DNA from 4 places in the Oceanobacter sp. 4_MG-2023 genome. Region 3 is predicted to be linked to each of the others. Evidence: predicted binding sites of a transcription regulator. Region 3 holds the regulator's gene; each other region holds the start of a gene.
What was found. The regulator FNR, encoded in region 3, switches genes on or off when oxygen is low (the NO sensors DNR and NnrR bind a similar motif). The targets are predictions, from matches to a motif close to TTGATNTANATCAA.
Positions count from the first base shown of each region.

Region 1: yiaY (L-threonine dehydrogenase) is a predicted target of FNR. The motif match lies at 1,783-1,796, and genes of this name have one in related genera.
Region 2: rutA (pyrimidine utilization protein A) is a predicted target of FNR. The motif match lies at 2,187-2,200, and genes of this name have one in related genera.
Region 4: petA (ubiquinol-cytochrome c reductase iron-sulfur subunit) is a predicted target of FNR. The motif match lies at 2,657-2,670, and genes of this name have one in related genera.

Region 1 is NZ_JAUYVV010000001.1:225,642-230,559, forward strand. Features, by position in the region: gene Q8W24_RS01040 (NADPH-dependent FMN reductase) at 1-478, opposite strand, end outside; gene Q8W24_RS01045 (YoaK family protein) at 532-1,191, opposite strand; gene yiaY (L-threonine dehydrogenase) at 1,859-3,010, shown strand; gene Q8W24_RS01055 (anion permease) at 3,265-4,731, shown strand; gene Q8W24_RS01060 (DUF2971 domain-containing protein) at 4,832-4,918, opposite strand, start outside.
Region 2 is NZ_JAUYVV010000008.1:59,212-64,129, forward strand. Features, by position in the region: gene Q8W24_RS07810 (isopenicillin N synthase family oxygenase) at 1-731, opposite strand, end outside; gene rutR (HTH-type transcriptional regulator RutR) at 1,331-2,026, opposite strand; gene rutA (pyrimidine utilization protein A) at 2,308-3,399, shown strand; gene rutB (pyrimidine utilization protein B) at 3,396-4,151, shown strand; gene rutC (pyrimidine utilization protein C) at 4,148-4,531, shown strand; gene rutD (pyrimidine utilization protein D) at 4,547-4,918, shown strand, end outside.
Region 3 is NZ_JAUYVV010000005.1:59,081-63,998, reverse strand. Features, by position in the region: gene Q8W24_RS05615 (NahK/ErcS family hybrid sensor histidine kinase/response regulator) at 1-669, shown strand, start outside; gene greB (transcription elongation factor GreB) at 731-1,210, opposite strand; gene ttcA (tRNA 2-thiocytidine(32) synthetase TtcA) at 1,274-2,125, opposite strand; gene fnr (fumarate/nitrate reduction transcriptional regulator Fnr) at 2,340-3,119, opposite strand; gene Q8W24_RS05595 (sulfite exporter TauE/SafE family protein) at 3,283-3,939, opposite strand; gene ccoS (cbb3-type cytochrome oxidase assembly protein CcoS) at 3,936-4,157, opposite strand; gene Q8W24_RS05585 (heavy metal translocating P-type ATPase) at 4,219-4,918, opposite strand, start outside.
Region 4 is NZ_JAUYVV010000010.1:100,097-105,014, reverse strand. Features, by position in the region: gene Q8W24_RS09420 (peptide chain release factor 3) at 1-1,434, shown strand, start outside; gene rplM (50S ribosomal protein L13) at 1,797-2,231, shown strand; gene rpsI (30S ribosomal protein S9) at 2,233-2,625, shown strand; gene petA (ubiquinol-cytochrome c reductase iron-sulfur subunit) at 2,850-3,446, shown strand; gene Q8W24_RS09400 (cytochrome b N-terminal domain-containing protein) at 3,446-4,672, shown strand; gene Q8W24_RS09395 (cytochrome c1) at 4,672-4,918, shown strand, end outside.

The DNA.
Region 1 (4,918 bases), on a different contig from region 3:
ACACAGTCTGGGCCTTGGGTACATGAATCATGGCAGACACAGACAAGCAGCCCAATTCCGCCAAAAACGTACGCATTCCTACCGCAGCTCGCATACCACCCCACTGACCTGCCGAATAAGTCACGATAGCGCTGGGCTTGTAGGAAAATAGTGAACTGCCAAAATGATTCAGCAAATTGGCCAGTGCAGGACTCATCGAATGGTTATATTCCGGGCTGACCATAATAAAACCATCGGCGGAGGCAATTTTCTCTGCCAACCGATTCAGCGCGGCAGGTGCCCGGCCTTCAGCATACGCAAAATGCGGTTTGAAAACCGTTTCGAGCGGATAATCCAAAGCATCAATCAATTCAATGTCGTGCTCTTTATAACGCTGTTCAAGACATGTCAGGCAGGCTTTTGCCACCCGCTCACCCAATCGAGCTGGTCGTGGCGGGGTACTGTCGCGCACAGTGCCCAGAAAAATCAGTAATTTCATACACAGCATCCATCAGTTGACTATATACAGCTGCCCAAACAAACACATACCGGTTATTTATGGGTTCTGGTGTAAATTCGATAGATCAACGCCATAACCATACAGACAGCCGCCGGAAACAGCAGGGTCATAAAATAGTATTCACTATAGAGTAAAACACCGATAACACCACCGGATATAAACCCGGCAATAATAAGAGTAAACAGTTTTAATTTCCTGATATCGAGTTCTTCGCCACGAAGAAACGCACCGATCATGATTCCAAGATCGGTAAAGATACCGGTAACATGTGTTGTTCGGATAATTGCTCCACTATAGGTAGTAGCCATGGCATTTTGTAAACCACAGGCAGCAGATGCCAGATAATGCCCATAAAAAAATTCTTTGGATAATAGCAAAAAAGCCATTGTCAATAAAACCGCTTCCAGTATCAGCAGGGTATCGTAATGTCGCCCCAGTTTCAGGGCAACACCATGCAGCATGAAGCCGGATATTGCCGATCCCATCAAAAAGGCCAGCATAAGACCGGAAATATGAAGAACATTTCTTAAAGAATCTGTAATCAGGCTGGTACCCAGCAATGTAGCAATACCCGACAAATGAGAAACTGACTGATGTTCAAATCCTAATAAACCGACTGCGTTAACAACACCGGCGATCAATGCCAATACAAAAGCGCCGGTTTCAACCCATTTGGGTAATTGTGAAATCAATCCCAGGGTACTCCTATACCGCTAGAGTCCACCACCAAGGTGAACGATACCTAGTCATAAAAACAACAAACCAAAATCCAATTCCATGTGATATTTCCCAGCCTTGCAGAAACAAAGAAATATTCATTCAACGCCTCATACTCTAGCGAGATTTGTTATCTCTGGCCAGAGTAAGGCTTTCATTTGATGATTATTTGCTCAATTTTCAGACGATAGTAGAACACCACAGCAGGGGTAACAGCACGACCCGGGACAGGATGACAGCGGCCAGCCTTCCCTTTGGCTCTGTCGGTGAACCAGGGCGAAGCATGGGGTCATGACTCAAACAGCCGCTGCGAGCCAGCACCGGGCTCGCCATACTCTCGTGACTTTGCCGTGACTGTGCTGTGCCGTGCTCAGTGACGTGCCCCGTGCTGTTCTCTTCGACGCCAGCAGGCTATTCCAAGCCCAACATGAAAATGTTTATCACTTATACAGTCAGCAATATAATATATATTTTTTCAATGATTTATAATGAATAATTCAGCGACATACTGTTCTGTTTTCAAATATTCTGAAAATCATATTCATGCCCTGCGGATCAATCGATACTTGCGTTATATCAAGTACTTCTAACAAATAGAGGTCTACAGTTTACTTGCCATTAAAATTCTTTGAGGATTGCATTATGCCTGCTACTACTTTTTATATTCCTAGTGTCAACTTGATGGGCAGCGGTTGCCTGAAAGAAGCAGCGACAGCCATTGAATCCTACGGCTGGAAAAAAGCACTGATTGTTACCGATGCACCGCTGGTCAAACTCGGTGTTGTGGGTCAGGTTGCTGAGTTATTGGCCTCGCACAATGTCACCTCGGTGGTTTACGACGAAGTCAAACCAAACCCCAACGTCACCAATGTCGAGCACGGCTTGGCCATCCTGAAAGAAAACAACTGTGATTTTGTGATTTCCCTGGGTGGCGGTTCACCTCATGACTGCGCCAAAGGTATCGCTCTGGTAGCCACCAATGGTGGTGATATTGCCGACTACGAAGGTCTGGATCAGTCCGCCAAGCCGCAGTTGCCACTGGTTGCCATTAACACCACCGCAGGCACCGCCAGTGAAATGACCCGCTTCTGTATCATTACTGACGATACTCGCCATGTAAAAATGGCCATCGTCGACAAGCACACTACGCCGCTGCTTTCCGTCAATGATTCCGATCTGATGCTGGGTATGCCACCCTCACTGACCGCCGCCACCGGTATGGACGCACTGACTCACGCCGTCGAAGCCTATGTATCAACCGCAGCCACTCCGATTACCGACGCCTGCGCCCTTCAGGCCATTCGCCTGATCAGCGACAACCTGCGCACTGCTGTCACCGATGGCAGCAACGCAGAAGCCCGCGAGCAAATGGCTTACGCCGAGTTTCTGGCAGGCATGGCTTTTAATAACGCCTCTCTGGGTTATGTACACGCGATGGCTCACCAACTGGGCGGTTTTTATGACCTCCCTCATGGCGTGTGTAATGCCATTCTGTTGCCACATGTACAGGCTTTTAACGCCAAGGTCGCGTCACCACGACTGGCTGATATAGCCGCCGCAATGGGCTGTGATGTGCTGGGTAAATCCGCTGAAGATGCCGCCCAAGACTGCATCGCCGCAATTCGCACCCTGTCTGCGGATGTCAATATTCCAGTGGGTGTTGCCCAGTTGGGAGCCAAGGAAGAAGATATCCCGACGCTGGTTGAAAATGCCATGAAAGATGCCTGTGGTATCACCAACCCGATCCAGCCAACATTTGAAGAAGTGGCGCAAATCTTTAAAGAAGCCATGTAAAACAGAGGTAATCATTCAGCTCAATAATGGCTGATTACCCAGCCTGATTATTCATCGATACCTGGGTGAATAATCGGGCTGACCATAACAACATCATTGAGCCATAATGACTCAGACCAACCAATAGCAGGCAAGCATAAACTGCTATAAACATTATCGAAGCACAGCCTGTTATTATAGGTAACATCAATCCAGAAGCATTATTTATAACGCATTAACTCACACCCCTTTGTCCACTGAATAAGGATCTGAATATGCAAGCTGGAGGCATTAAAATCATTCCGGCCACGGTCAGCCTCATCATTATTTTACTGATCTGGTTTGTTATTCCTGTGCCTGAAGGCGTTTCGCCTTCAGCCTGGCATTTATTGGCGCTTTTTGTGGGTACCATTGCTGCCATTATCGGTAAGGTGATGCCCATTGGTGCCATCGCCATGCTGGCCATCACCCTGGTTGCTATCACCGGCGTCACCAACGACAGCCCCAAAGGAGCCATTGCAGACGCTCTCAGTGGTTTTTCCAACTCATTGATCTGGCTGATTGGTATCGCCATCATGATTTCCCGAGGCTTGGTTAAAACCGGTCTTGGCAATCGGATTGGCTATCATTTTATTGCTTTATTTGGCAGTAAAACCCTCGGAGTCGGTTATGCCCTGGCGTTATCCGAACTGGTGCTGGCCCCCGTCACCCCCAGCAATACCGCCCGTGGTGGTGGCATTATTCACCCCATTATGAAATCCATTGCCGGCAGTTTTGGCTCTTGCCCGGAGCAAGGAACACAACGGAAAATAGGCCATTACCTGGCACTGGTGAACTACCACAGCAACCCTATTACCTCTGCCATGTTTATTACCGCCACGGCTCCGAACCCGCTGGTTGTCAAACTCGTCGCCGATGCTACCGGCATGGCGATCAGTATCAGCTGGGCAACCTGGGCGCTGGCCGCATTATTGCCCGGGCTGGTATGTATTCTGCTGATGCCGCTGATTATCTATTGGATTTACCCACCAGAAATTACCCAAACACCCGACGCCCGCCGTTTTGCCCATCAGCAGCTGGATGATATGGGGCCCATGCATTTTGACGAAAAAATCATGGTTGGTGTTTTTGCCCTGTTATTGATTTTGTGGGCCGGGTTGCCTGCCATCCTGTTTGGCGATGCCTTTGCCGTTAATACCACCGCCGTGGCTTTTCTCGGGTTATCAGTCTTGCTGGTGTCTGGCGTATTGAAGTGGGACGATATACTGAAAGAAAAATCCGCCTGGGACACCGTCGTCTGGTTCTCAGCACTGGTTATGATGGCAACCTTCCTGAATAAACTGGGGCTGGTTGGCTGGTTTTCCCACCAGGTTGAGAGCCATATCGCCGACTTTGGTTTTAACTGGCAATTATCGGTGCTGATTCTGGTGGCGGTGTATTTTTACGCCCACTACTTTTTTGCCAGCACCACCGCGCATATTACCGCCATGTTTGCCGCATTTTATGCTGCTGGGCTGGCGCTGGGAGCACCACCCATGTTCCTTGCCTTGCTGATGGCTGGCGCCTCTTCCCTGATGATGTCCCTCACCCATTACGCCACCGGCACCTCACCAATTATCTTTGGCTCTGGCTACGTCTCCATGGAGGACTGGTGGATCATGGGCCTGGTAATGAGCGTGGTAAACCTGATTATCTGGACGTTGGTCGGGGCGATTTGGTGGAGTATATTAGGGTACTGGTGATCACGAAGTAAGCGGTTACTAAAAGATTGGCGGAATGTATTTGGTGCCCGGCTAGAAGCCTAATAATTACAGGGGGGGGTTGCTCCCCTTTTTAGCTGGATTACGGTTTAGCAATCAGATTCCATGAATGCAAATCAGGATTACATCGCATGACCTTGATACCTTTTTCTCTCCAAGAATTTAATAA
Region 2 (4,918 bases), on a different contig from region 3:
AAACCGTCTTCCACATAAGGCACATCGACCCATTCGCCTTCGCGGTTGCAAACTTGCAGACCACCCTGGGCGCTGTCGGGTTTGACGATGGTGAGGCTGCCATAATCGGAGTGAGCACCGGCCCGTAACTGACCTTCTTCGATGCCTTCTTTCAGATGCGGATAACGCAGGCTGCGGAACATGCTGATGTGCTTGTCGATCTTGTCGTCGAAAAAGGTCTCTGGCATTTCCAGTGACAGGGCAAAAATACGCATCACGCTGCGGGCCAGGTCGCCCATGGCAGCAAAATATTCCGCGTACGCTTCCTCAAATCCAGGCAGCGTTGTCGGCCAGACATTGGGGGCAAAATGCGGCCCGGCCATGGCTTCGGAGTAATAAGGTTCATCCGGCACATTCAATGGCCCGATGGAGAAGGATTCTTTCAGGTCGCCCGGAGCGGCTTCTTCCATGGAGTACGACAGGCTCTCTTCTGCTACCGCGCTGTAGCCGCGCACCATGTCGGGACGGGGACGGTTGGCTTTGCGTTTTTCTTCCATGGGCAGGTCGAAGAAGCGGCTGGTCAGTTTGCTGACCCGCTCGATCAGCTCTGCAGGGATCTGGTGTTGGGTAATGACCAGGAAACCAATATCCCGGCAAGCCTGATTCACGGCCTTGGCCACGCTGGCCTTGCCTTCGGCCGTGCCATCAAAATAAGGGCCAAGATCGATGATAGGAACATATTGAAGCGTCATACGATTGCATCCTCCGACTGAAATTCAGGTACTGATTTGATCAGTTACCTGATCTGAAGAATCCGCAGGCGATACCAATCGCCCACCGTTTCCGAACAAAGAAACAAAAGCAGCAACTATGCCAATAAGAAATTTATGTTAGATAACAATGATTTATGTCTTTTTTGATACTTAGTTTTTATCAAATGGTCTGAATTAGAGCACTCGGTTTGTGCGGGAGGCCCGAAAACAGGGCGAGATAATCGTGACTTTGGCAGGAGTTCAGAAGATCGGGATAAATAACCATTTAAAAATAAAGGTTAATGGGTAAAAAACAGCCAGTGGGAATAATAGAAAGGCATTGTGACACCGGTATTATGGGCATGGATGCCTTGGAATTGGCAGCACAAACGGCCATGAAAATAACCAGCAAGACACAGTTGCCACTTTGATCCATGTCATTGATTTATAAAAAGTTATCTATTAAGCAATAAGGAAAAACAGCCAAGGCAGGAGCGCAGTGACAGCATGCTGTCTGACCCATACGGGTTTTGGGTCAGACTCTGCACCGTGATTGGACAGGGCAAGGATAAAAGGAGACAGCGGGATCTTGGCTGGTCTCAGGGGCGTGGACAGATCCCTTGCAGCACCAGCATTTTGAGATTGGCGAGGGTTTCCGCAAAAAAGTCGGGATCATCCAGGGTGTGACCCGCCACGGCTTCTACCTGTACGCGGAAGTCGGCGTAATGCTGTGTGGTTGCCCACAGGGAAAAAATCAGATGATGCGGTTCTATCGGGGCCAGTTTGCCCGCTTCTATCCAGGCATTAATCACCGCGACCCGGGATTCGACGGTGTCCCGCAGGGAAGAGCTCAGCTCATTCAGCAATAGAGGGGCACCTTGAATCATTTCCAGACAAAACAGGCGGGACTCTGCCGGATGATCCCGTGACAGCTCCAGCTTGACCTGAAGATAGGCGCCAATGGCTTCCACCGGGTCCTGTTCGATGTGGAACTCCTGCAAGGGCCGCAACCAGATATCCATCAACTGACGCAATACATTCAGGTACAGGTCTTCTTTGGAGGCGAAGTAATACAGTAGGTTGGTTTTGGATACATCGGCCTGGCTGGCCACTTTATCGAGGCTGGTACCGTGCAGGCCATAGCGTGAAAACACATCCAGGGCAGCGTCCATAATAGCGGCTCGTTTGGTTTCCATCAGGCGTTTGCGCCTGCTCAAGGTTGCTTCACTCGGGACCCGGCTACGGGCTTTCGGCTTCTTTGCGGGCGTTGCCGTCCGCTGTATCTGCTTGTTCACTCTGCTTACCGTTTGTTCCTTGGTTGCCGCATTCTACCCCATTGTGCTGCCTGCAGCTCAAGCGCTTGATTTGTGCCCCAATTCGGACCGGAGCGCACAAACCAAGTGCTCTAAATCAGACTATTTGGTCTGAACTAAAACACAAAAAATAACTAAGTAATTGATATATATCAACAATATCAAAATGGCACACTTGATGCTTTGGTCTTATTACAGCCAAGCCGCAAAGCAACATAACAGGCGCCAAGGCAAATCTATTACCAAACCCTGAGGGCAGAGCAATGAATGTAGGCATCTTCATACCTATCGGCAACAACGGTTGGCTGATCTCCAAGAACGCTCCGCAGTACATGCCAACGTTTGACCTGAACAAGACCATCGTCCAGCGCGCCGAGCATTATGGCTTTGAATTTGCTCTGTCGATGATCAAGTTGCGCGGCTTCGGTGGCGAGACCGAATTCTGGGAACACAACATGGAATCGTTCACGCTGATGGCCGGTCTGGCTGCCGTCACCGACAAGATCCAGCTGTTTGCTACCGCCGCAACCCTGACCATTCCGCCAGCCATTGTGGCACGTATGGCCTCAACGATTGATTCCATTTCCCACGGCCGCTTTGGCGTTAACCTAGTTACTGGCTGGCAGAAGCCGGAGTACTCGCAAATGGGGTTGTGGCCTGGTGATGAGTTCTTCGCCAATCGTTACGACTACCTCAGTGAATACGCCACGGTATTGCGCGACCTGTGGACAACCGGCACGTGCGATATGAAAGGCGAGTACTTCCAGATGGACGACTGCCGCGTCAGCCCCAAACCCCAGGCCGACATGAAAATTATCTGCGCTGGCCAGAGTGAAGCGGGAATGGCCTTTACCGCCAAATACGCCGACTACAACTTCTGTTTTGGTAAAGGGGTCAACACGCCAAAAGCCTTTGCTCCAACGGTTGAGCGACTGGAAAAAGCCACCGCCGACAGTGGCCGGGATGTGACCTCCGTGGCGCTGTTTATGGTGATTGCTGCGGATACCGACGACGAAGCCCGCGCCCGTTGGGAATCCTATAAAGACGGTGTCGACGAAGAAGCCGTTGCCTGGCTTGGTCAGCAAGGGGCCGCCGATACCAAATCCAAAGGCGATACCAATATTCGCCAGATGGCCGACCCGACGTCTGCGGTCAATATCAACATGGGCACGCTGGTGGGTTCGTTTGCAACCGTCGCCGGCATGCTCGATGAAATTGCTGAAATCCCCGCCACCAGTGGTGTGATGCTGACGTTTGATGATTTTGTTCAGGGCATCGAAGATTTTGGCCAGAAGATTCAGCCATTAATGAAAAGCCGCAAACACGTTGTGGATATGTTGGAGAATGCGTCATGAGCAGTATTGATAATCCGGTTGTGGGTTATGCCCCCGACCAGCAAGGTGATGTCAGCATGGTGCTGCTCGCCAGCCCGGAATCGTTGGCAATCAATGTCAAAGAAACGGCGCTGATTGTGGTCGATATGCAGAACGCCTATTCCACCAAGGGCGGTTATCTCGACCTGGCCGGTTTTGATGTGTCGACCACCGGGCCGGTGATTGAATCCATCACCAAAGCCATCAAGGCCGCTCGTGCGGCGGGTGTGCAAGTGGTGTTCTTCCAGAACGGCTGGGATGCGGAATACACCGAAGCCGGCGGCCCTGGCTCGCCTAACTGGCACAAGTCCAACGCTCTGAAAGCGATCCGCAAGAACCCGGAACTGATGGGCACGTTGCTGGCCAAGGGCACCTGGGATTACGATCTGGTGGATGAACTCAAGCCTCTGCCCGGCGATCTGGTGATACCCAAACCACGTTACAGCGGCTTCTTTAATACCGCTCTCGACAGCATGTTGCGCAGCCGCGGCATCCGTAATCTGGTGTTTACCGGGATCGCCACCAATGTCTGTGTGGAATCAACCCTGCGCGACGGCTTTTTCCTCGAATACTTTGGCGTTGTACTGGCCGATGCCACCCATCAGGCCGGGCCGGACTACGTCCAGCAAGCCGCCCTGTACAACATTGAAACCTTTTTTGGCTGGGTCAGCACTGTCGATGACTTCTGCACCACCCTGGCCGCCTCTACCCCAACCCAAGGAGCAACCGCATGAGCAAGCAAACAGTCCTTCCTGCCGGTACCGGCAAACCGTTAGCACCGTACGTTCCTGGCTCCATGGCCGATGGCGTGTTGTACGTATCCGGCACCTTGCCGTTTGATAAAGACAACAACGTCGTACACGTCGGGGATGCCACTGCGCAAACCCGTCACGTGCTGGAAACCATCAAGGGTGTGGTGGAAGAAGCGGGGGGCACCATGGATGACGTCACCTTCAATATGATCATGATCCGTGACTGGAGTGACTACCCGGCGGTTAACGAAGTCTACGCATCGTACTTTCCGGGTGAAAAACCGGCGCGTTACTGCATCCAGTGTGGTCTGGTAAAACCGGATGCCCTGATCGAAATCGCCAGCATCGCGCATGTTGGCTAACCGATGAGCAATGTCATGCATATTGAAATTCATGGCCGGCAAGACGCCGATGCCCCGACGCTGGTTTTCAGCTCGGGGCTAGGTGGCGCTGCCCATTTTTGGGCACCGCAGCTGAGCAGCCTGGGCAAAGACTTCCGCATTGTCCTCTATGATCAACTCGGCACCGGGCATAGCCCGGCCGAATTGCCTGAAGGTTACGCAATTGGCGATATGGCCAATGAGCTGCAACGCCTGTTAGCCGAGTATCACATTGGCGACTACCATCTGGTGGGGCATGCGCTGGGCGGTTTGGTTGGTCTGGAACTGGCACTGCAAAAAGCCCCCGGACTCAAAAGCCTGACGCTGATGAACGCCTGGGCCAAGGCCAGTCCTCACACCGCTCGCTGC
Region 3 (4,918 bases):
GAAATACAGGTCTGGGATTCCGGTGTGGGGATTGCCGAAGACAAGCTGGAGGAGATATTCCTTGAGTTTAATCGCGGCAGCCAGAAAGACACGGCGCGGGACAAGGGTCTGGGTTTGGGGTTGGCGATCGTGGATAAAATGTCCGGTATTCTGGGGCATCCGATCAAGGTGCAGTCCCGACTTGGCTTTGGCTCCTGTTTTTCGGTATTGGTGCCTTATGGTCGCCGCCAGCTGTCCCGCAAGGCAACCACACCGGGATTGGCCTTGTTGGGCAATCAGCAATTTCGGGGACGCCGGGCGCTGGTGATTGATAATGAAGCATCGATCTGTCAGGCCATGGCGGTGTTGCTCAGTGGCTGGGGTTTTGAGGTGATCACCGCGCGTAGCTACGAAGAACTGTTGGTGCAACAACCAGAGCTGGATGCCGGTATTGATTTGATTCTCGCCGATTATCATCTCGACAATGGCGTCACCGGGCTGGATGTGGTTCGGCAGATGCGTACCGATCTGGGGCTGGATGCGCCGGTGCTGATGATTACGGCCAATTACACCAATGTGCTGAAACAGGAAGTGCGGGAGCTGGGCTATCGTTTGATGAACAAGCCGGTACGCCCGGCGAAACTCAAAGCCATGATCCATCATATGATTCATCAGGCCATTGTGGTGTAAATCACGGATTCCAGCTTCCAGCCGGTTTCTGGATCAGAACAGCGGCCAACCTCGTCTCTTGTTATAACGGGGTATCGTAACGAATGGCGGTGATTTCCCATTCCCGGGTTGCTTCTTCTGTTTTGATGAACACATCATCACCGACTGACTTCCCCAGACACGCTCTGACAACCGGCGCATTAACAGAGGCATAATGCTTTTTGCCGTAGATTTCATCCGGGCCAACGATACGGAAAAGCAAGGTGTTATCCTCTTCGTCCATCAGGGTAACCCAGGCACCAAAATAGGCCTTGCCTTCCTGACTGGGGTGGTATTCGCTGACCCGTACAGCGTCCAGCCGTTTTCTAAGATAGCGCACCCGGCGGTCAATCTCTCGCAGCCGTTTTTTGTTGTACTGATAGTCGGCATTTTCAGAACGGTCGCCCAGACTCGCTGCCCAGGTCACTTTTTTGGTGACTTCCGGGCGTTCAGTTCGCCAGAGATAATCCAGCTCCTGCTCCAGTTCTGCATACCCCTCAGGGGTGATGATATTGGTATCCATGGTTCTCCCTTGAAGGTTGGGTGCGCTGTCTGGTGAGGAGCTGCCCAGGGGCCGGACGCGCCTTTAATCGATGGTGACGATATCGAGCCGGGTGGCCAGGTGCGTCTGGTCTTGTTGTTGTTGCAAATTGACAAAATCAAACAGATTGAGATCGCCGAGCTGGGAGGGGGCGATATTGCAGATGGCAGCAAAGATATTCTCGCTGCGGCCTGGTTGTACCCTTTCCCATTCGGTCAGCATATTCTTGATGTTCTGGCGCTGCATGTTGTCCTGGGAGCCGCACAGGTTACAAGGGATGATTGGGAACTCCATGGCGGTCGAATAAGCCTGGATGTCTTTTTCCTTGCAGTAGGCCAGCGGACGGATCAGAACGTGCTTTTTATCGTCGCTGAGCAGCTTGGGTGGCATGGCTTTGAGTTTGCCGCCGTAAAACATGTTCAGGAATAAGGTTTCAATGATGTCGTCGCGATGATGGCCCAGGGCGATTTTATTGGCACCAATTTTTTCAGCAAAGCCGTAGAGGGTGCCGCGACGCAGGCGGGAGCACAGGCCGCAGGTGGTTTTTCCTTCCGGCACCAGATCCATGACCACGCTGTACGTGTCTTTTTCAACAATATGGTAGGGAATATCCAGTTTGCCCAGATACTCGGGTAACACGTGTTCGGGGAAGCCGGGCTGTTTCTGGTCCATATTGACGGCAATCAGCTCAAAGTTGACCGGGGCGCTTTTTTTCAGGCTGATCAGGATATCGAGCATGGTGTAGGAGTCTTTGCCGCCCGACAGGCATACCATGATCCGGTCACCTTCTTCGATCATGCAATAGTCTTCAATCGCCTTGCCAACGTTTCGGCGCAAACGTTTATGAAGTTTGTTGAATTCGGTGCGTGCTTTGCGATCAATGACATCGGCGGTCATGCTGGAAAACTCCTGAGCATTCTGGGGCGGAACACTGGCTAAAAATCAGGCGGCGAATTCTAGCGAATAGATTGGCTGGCGTCAGTAACTGTTGCCAGCCAATAACAACGCGGTGGCCGGTTAGCGGGTTCAGGGATGAAACTGGGCACAGAAACAAGGATATAAGGGGTTTTTGCCGTTACCGCTGAGAAGGGTAACGGCACGCTGTGCGGGATTATTCCGCTGGCGTTTTCTCGTCACATTCAATTTGTGGGTTCAGTCCGGCCATTTCATACAGGCTGTTCATGTCCAGAACGATGATTTCCTTGCTCTGGGTTTCGATCAGGGCATTTTTCTGGAAACGGGTGAATACCCGACTGATGGTTTCTACCGCGAGGCCAAGGTAGTTGCTGATGTCGACCCGCGACATGGGCAGGCGGAAGTGGGTGGCACTGAAACCGCGTCGAGCGTAACGGTTGGAGATATCCAGCAAAAACGAGGCTACACGTTCTTCGGCGTTCTTTTTGCTCAACAGCAACATCATGTTCTGGTCGTGACGAATTTCGTTGCCCATGGTGCGCATCAGCTGTTTGCGCAGGTCGGGGAGTTCGTCAGTCAGGTTTTCCAGCTGATGAACCGGAATTTCACAGACGGTGGTGGTTTCCAGCGCTTTGGCGGTGAGAGGGTAATCACCGGCATCGTAACCGGCCAGACCAATCAGTTCGCTGGCGAGATGAAAGCCAGTGATCTGTTCTTCGCCATTACTGGCCAGGGTGTAGGTTTTCAGGGCACCGGTACGTACCGCAAACACGGACTGGAATTCATCCCCTTGCTGGAATAACAGCTGGCCTTTTTGAATGGGCCGGCCGCGGCGAATGATATCGTCCAGTCGCTCCATATCTGTGTCACTGAGCGAGAGTGGCAGACACAGTGCGTTCAGGGAGCAAGTCTGGCAGTGGGGTTGATTACCGCGCAAGGGAGGGTGCGCAGGCTGTGCAGCTTGGTTTGTTTTCATTGAGCTCACCGTGTCGGGTTTTCCGTTATGTAGGGAAGAACCGTGTTCCATTAATTTTCGTATGGTCTTAGCTCGACGAGTGGCTGTCAAGACATTGGTCAAGGTATTGAGTCAAGGTATTGTCAACGGATGATCAGTCGCTGATCAATAACGACCCTGGCTACTATAACCAGATGGCTGCTGCAGTCCAAACGCCGTAACCAATCAGTAACAGTCCGGCAATGATACGGCTAAGGCTGTGACTGAGTAATCGGCTCAGGCTGGTGGCGGCGAGGCCACTGGCGAACAGGGCAGGCAGTGTGCCAAGGCCAAAGCAGAACATGGTCAGTGCCCCTTTGAGGGGATCACCATTGGCGGCGACCCAGCTCAAAGTGCTGTATACCAGTCCGCAAGGGAGCCAGCCCCATAGCAGTCCAAGGCGAAAGCGACTGCTGATCGAATATTGTGTCATCAAGGGGCGGGTAGCAGGCTGCAGCCTTTGCCATAGATATTGGCCAACTTGTTCGATACGGGTGAGCCAGCTTGCCCAGCGGGCAACGTAGAGCCCCATCAGCACCAGCAGTATGGCGGCCAGTGTACGTAATGCCAGCATCAGTACATCATTCAGTTGTTGTAGCCATAAGCCAAGCAGCGAGACGAGCAGGCCGGCAAAGGCGTAACTGGTGATACGACCGCTGTTAAAAGCCAGTGCTGTCAGTAGCGGTTGTTGTTGTGAGCGGGTGCCAATGGCGGCGGCAATGCCGCCACACATTACCAGGCAGTGACTGGAGCCAAACAGGCCCAGCAACAGGGCGGTTAACAGGGAGAGTGGTTCAATCACAATGGGTTTTTATCGGTTGCCGTGGTATGGGGTGCTGGTGTTGTGTCGGTTGCTGCGGGTTGGGTGCTTGCGGGATCGTCATCGTCATCAAAGAGAATTCTGTGAGCCGGAGATTCCATATCATCAAACTGGCCGCTGCGCACTGCCCAGAAAAAAATCAGCGTGGCAATGCTGATCAGGACGATCGAAAGTGGAACAAGTATGTAGATAATATCCATGTTATGTCCATCAAACCAAGCGAGTGGAAGCCATTATAATCTGGCCTTGTGGCTGAGTGTGCTAATTGTGACCGGATACATCCGGTTTGGTCGTCCGGGATAGTCGCAGCGCATTACTGACCACCAAAAGCGAACTGAATGACATGCCAATGGCTGCGGCCCAGGGAGGAATATAACCTGCCGCTGCCACTGGCAAGGCCAGCAGATTATACAGCAGCGCCCAAGCGATATTCTGGTAGATCACCTGGCGGGTACGGCTGGCGGTGTCCAGAGCCTGTAATACACAGTCCAGGCGGCCGCTGGTGACCAGGGCATCGGCGCTGGTTTTGGCCAGGTCCGTGGCGTCACTGACGGCAATGGCAATGTCGGCCCCAGCCAGTACCGGGACATCGTTGATGCCATCGCCAATCATTAATACACGTTCTCCCTGCTGTTGCCACAGGCGTACCTGTTGTAGCTTCTGTTCGGGTGACAAGCCGATCTGGACGTCGTCAATACCCAGCTGTGTTGCCAGTTGTTGACCTGAGGCGCCGGGGTCGCCGGTGAGCAAGGCTGTTTTGATTTTGCGTTGGCGCAGGCCCTGGGTCAGGCTGGTGGCGGATTTTCGGACGCTGTCCCCGAGCCTGATCCAGGCTGCAGCCTGATCGTCGACACTGAGCAGCAGCCATTGCCCTTCCTGATGGTTCAACTGACTGGTATCCAGTGAGGAGTGGTCAGGCAAGGCAAAGTCGGGGCGGCCAAAGCGGACGGCATATGACTGT
Region 4 (4,918 bases), on a different contig from region 3:
CGTATGGCCACATCGGACTGGATGCAGATGGAGCAAGACCGGGGCATCTCGATCACCACGTCGGTGATGCAGTTTCCTTATCGGGACTGCATGGTCAACCTGCTGGATACTCCAGGGCACGAAGATTTCTCGGAAGATACCTACCGTACCCTGACCGCCGTGGATTCAGTCTTAATGGTGATCGACGGCGCGAAAGGTGTGGAGGATCGGACCATCAAGCTGATGGAAGTATGCCGTTTGCGGGATACCCCGATTTTTACCTTTATCAACAAAATGGATCGCGAAGTTCGCGATCACATTGAAGTGCTGGACGAAATCGAAACCATTCTGAAGATCAAGTGTGCCCCCGTTACCTGGCCAATCGGCATGGGTAAGGCGTTCAAGGGGGTGTACAACCTGGTCACCGACACCATTCATGTGTTCCAGCCAGGGCAAGCGAGCATTGTCCCGGATGATACCCGGATTCAGGGGATTGAGTCGGCTGAAGCGCTGGCCTTGTTGGGTGAAGAACTGGTAACGGAGCTGATTGATGAAATCGAGCTGGTGCGGGGTGCCAGTTATGAATTTGATCTGGATGAATACCGCGAAGGCAAAATGACACCGGTGTTTTTTGGTACGGCGCTGTCAAACTTCGGTGTGCGGGAAATGCTCAACTATTTTGTTGAGTGGGCACCGGCCCCGATTGCACGGGAAACCAACGAGCGCACTGTCGAGCCAACAGAAGAAGCCTTTTCCGGCTTTATTTTCAAAATCCAGGCGAATATGGACCCGAAACACCGTGACCGCATTGCTTTTATGCGAGTGTGCTCCGGGACTTACAGCAAAGGCATGAAGATGCGCCATACCCGCATCGGCAAGGACATCAAGGTCGCGGATGCGGTCACCTTCCTGGCCGGGGACCGCAGCCAGGTCGAAGAGGCTATTTCTGGCGATATTATCGGTCTGCACAATCATGGCACCATCCAGATTGGTGATACCTTTACGCAAGGCCATGACATGCGGTTTACCGGTATCCCGCATTTTGCTCCGGAGTTGTTCAAGCGCGTACGACTGAAAGACCCTCTGAAGATGAAGCAGCTGCAAAAAGGCCTGCAGCAGTTATCGGAAGAAGGGGCGACCCAGCTGTTTATGCCAATCAACAACAATGACCTGATTCTGGGGGCTGTCGGGGTGCTGCAGTTTGATGTTGTACAGCAGCGCTTGCGGGACGAATACAAGGTTGAATGTATTTACGAGCCGGTCAGTGTGAATACCGCCCGCTGGGTGTACTGCAACGACAGTAAAATGCTGGAAGACTTTAAACGCAAGGCCGTCGATAATCTGGCTATTGATGGTGGCGGCTATCTGACGTATATCGCTCCGACACGGGTGAACCTAAGTCTTATTCAGGATCGCTGGCCCGATGTTGAATTCCGCTCAACCCGTGAGCATTAATTCATTGTGCGCAGGGATGCCCTCTGTAACCGCCCATGTTCTCCGTCGCCGCTCATAACGGCACGGAGTCGGTTCTTGGGCGATGGATAGACAAGGCCATGCCGGTCTTGTATGGACGAAGCCAATCTGTGCTGTGGACAATAAAAATCCGTAGATAATCCATTTTTAAGTGGACTGTTTTCTGCACTAAAGATACAATCCGCGCCCCTTTATGAAAAGACGGCTCATTCTGGCACTCGTGTCGTGACGGCTGATCCGCGATTGACTGTGTTAAAAATACACAGGTGGTTGCGTGGGTAATAACCGTCCTGTAGAATGCCGCCCTCTTTTCTGATCAACATGCCCTTGAAGGCGAGAATTTGATGAAAACTTACAGCGCAAAACCCGAAGCCGTAAAACGTGAATGGTTTGTTGTTGATGCAGCTGATCAGACGCTGGGTCGCCTGGCCACCGAGGTTGCTCGCCGTTTGAGAGGCAAGCACAAGCCAGAATACACACCACACGTTGATACCGGCGATTATATCGTCGTGATCAATGCTGAAAAAGTAAAAGTCACTGGTAAAAAAACCAGCGATAAAATGTATTACCGCCACACCGGTTATCCTGGTGGTCTGAAATCGATCTCTTTTGAAAAGCTGATCGACTACAAGCCTCAGGACGTAATCGAACTGGCAGTTAAAGGCATGCTGCCCAAGAATCCTCTTGGACGCGCCATGTTCAAGAAAATGAAAGTTTACGCAGGTAGCGAGCATCCACACACCGCTCAGCAGCCTCAAGAACTGAAGCTGGGAGAATAATATGGCCGTAACTCAATACTACGGTACCGGTCGTCGCAAGACGTCTACTGCTCGCGTTTTCTTGCGTCCAGGTACTGGCTCTATCGTAATCAACAAGCGCACACTGGAAGAATACTTCGGTCGTGAAACTGCTCGTATGGTTGTCCGTCAGCCTCTGGAATTGACTGAAAGTCTGGAGAAGTTTGACATTGTCGTGAATGTTAATGGCGGTGGTGGTAATGGTCAGGCGGGTGCTATCCGTCACGGCATTACTCGTGCCCTGATGCAATACGACGAAACGCTACGTCCATCACTTCGTGCCGCGGGTTACGTTACTCGTGATGCTCGTGAGGTTGAACGTAAGAAAGTCGGCCTGCGTAAAGCACGTAAGAAGCCGCAGTTCTCCAAACGTTAAGCGATTTATTGCTTACAAAAAAAAGCGTCCCTTGGCTTATGTCAATGGACGCTTTTTTTGTTTTTATATCCCTACAGTGGGTATGTCTTCCCGGTTGTTTCAAATCCTCAATTTCTTTACTATGTGCGCCGCTCTGCATTCTACGCCGGGTCTGCCGACCGTAGTCCCTCTCAGGCAAACGACCTCGCGGCAGAAAAGAATTTTAATGATGGGAGAAGATGGTAATGAGTCAAGACGGCGTTAATAAAGGTCGGCGCACCCTGCTGGTGGGCGTGACTTCTGCTGTCGGCGCGGTTGGTGCTGGCTTCGTCGCTGTACCCTTCGTCAAATCTTGGGTTCCAAGTGAAAAGGCGAAAGCGGCAGGCGCTCCGGCCAAGATCGATGTCAGCAAGATCGAACCAGGTTCGATGCTGACAGCCGAATGGCGTGGTAAGCCGGTATACGTTGTGCGTCGTACAGACGACATGCTGGAAAATCTTCCAGAGCACAATGACCGACTGAAAGATCCGGATAACAGCAACAAGGCTCAGCAACCAGCCTACGCTGATAACATCAATCGCTCACGCAAACCGGAAGTACTGGTTGTGCTGGGTGTTTGTACCCACTTGGGGTGTGCTCCCAAGTACTTTGGCGAAGTTCAACCCCAACAGTTTGATGCAAACTGGCCTGGCGGTTGGTTCTGCCCATGTCACGGTTCTCGTTTTGATCTGTCTGGTCGTGTTTTTCAGGGATCTCCGGCTGCGTCCAACCTGGAAATTCCACCGCACAGCTATGAAAGTGCCAATGTGGTTGTAGTCGGTGTGGATGAGGAGAACGCCTGATGAGTAACAAGCAAAACACCCTGATGGGTTGGGTTGATGACCGCTTGCCGGTTACCAGCACCTATGAAAAGCATATGTCGAAGTACTATGCTCCGAAGAACTTCAACTTCTGGTATTTCTTCGGCGTACTGTCGATGCTGATGCTGGTTAACCAGATTCTGACCGGTGTCTGGCTGACCATGAACTTCACCCCAAGTGCCGATGCCGCATTCGCCTCAGTTGAATACATCATGCGTGATGTCGAGTGGGGTTGGTTGATTCGTTATATGCATTCGACCGGTGCAACTTTCTTCTTTATCGCGGTGTATCTGCATATGATGCGGGCGATTCTGTATGGTTCCTACCAGAAACCACGTGAATTGATCTGGATCTTCGGTATGGCCATCTATCTGGCTCTGATGGCAGAAGCCTTTATGGGTTATGTACTGCCATGGGGACAAATGTCTTACTGGGGTGCTCAGGTCATTATCTCGCTGTTCTCTGTTCTGCCTTACGGTAACGAACTGACTGAATGGATTCGTGGTGACTTCCTGATCTCTGGTGCAACGCTGAACCGTTTCTTTGCCTTGCACGTAGTGGCTGTGCCACTGGTGATTGTTGGTCTGGTGGTGATGCACTTGCTGGCCCTGCACGAAGTGGGTTCCAACAACCCTGACGGCATCGATATCAAAAAACTGAAAGACGAAAACGGGGTTCCTCTGGATGGCGTGCCATTCCACCCTTATTACTCAGTACACGACCTGGTCGGTATTGTGGTCTTCCTGATGGTGTTCTGTACGGTCATGTTCTTCTTCCCGGAAGGCGGCGGTTTCATGTTGGAGTATGCCAACTTTGAACCGGCTAACGGTCTGAAAACACCGGAGCATATTGCCCCTGTCTGGTACTTTGGTGCCTTCTACGCGATTTTGCGTGCTGTACCCGACAAGCTGCTGGGTGTTGCCGCGATGGGTGCTGCCATTGCAGTACTGTTTGTACTGCCGTGGCTGGATCGCAGTCCTGTGCGCAGCTGGCGCTATAAAGGCTGGATGAGCAGAACCTTTATTCTGGTGTTTGCCGTCGCCTTTATTCTGTTGACCTGGCTGGGTACTCAACCAACCAATGAACTGAATACCTTCCTGGCTCGTGCTTCATCGTTTATCTACTTCGGTTTCTTCTTGTTGATGCCTTTCTATACTCGTATGGAAAAAACCAAACCAGTGCCAGAACGCGTAACAGGAGGCCACTAATGAAAACGTTATTTGCATTGATTGCTGCACTGCTTCCTGCAGTTGCAATGGCGTCCAGTGAAGGTGTGCATCTGGACAAGCACCTGACCGATCTGACGGACAAGGCATCACTTCAACGTGGTGCCCAGACCTTCATGAACTACTGCATGGGTTGTCACTCGATGGAACATGCCCGGTTTAACCGCATAGCCAGTGACCTGGATATTCCAGAAGAGCTGATGATGGAAAACCTGGTATTTGATACCG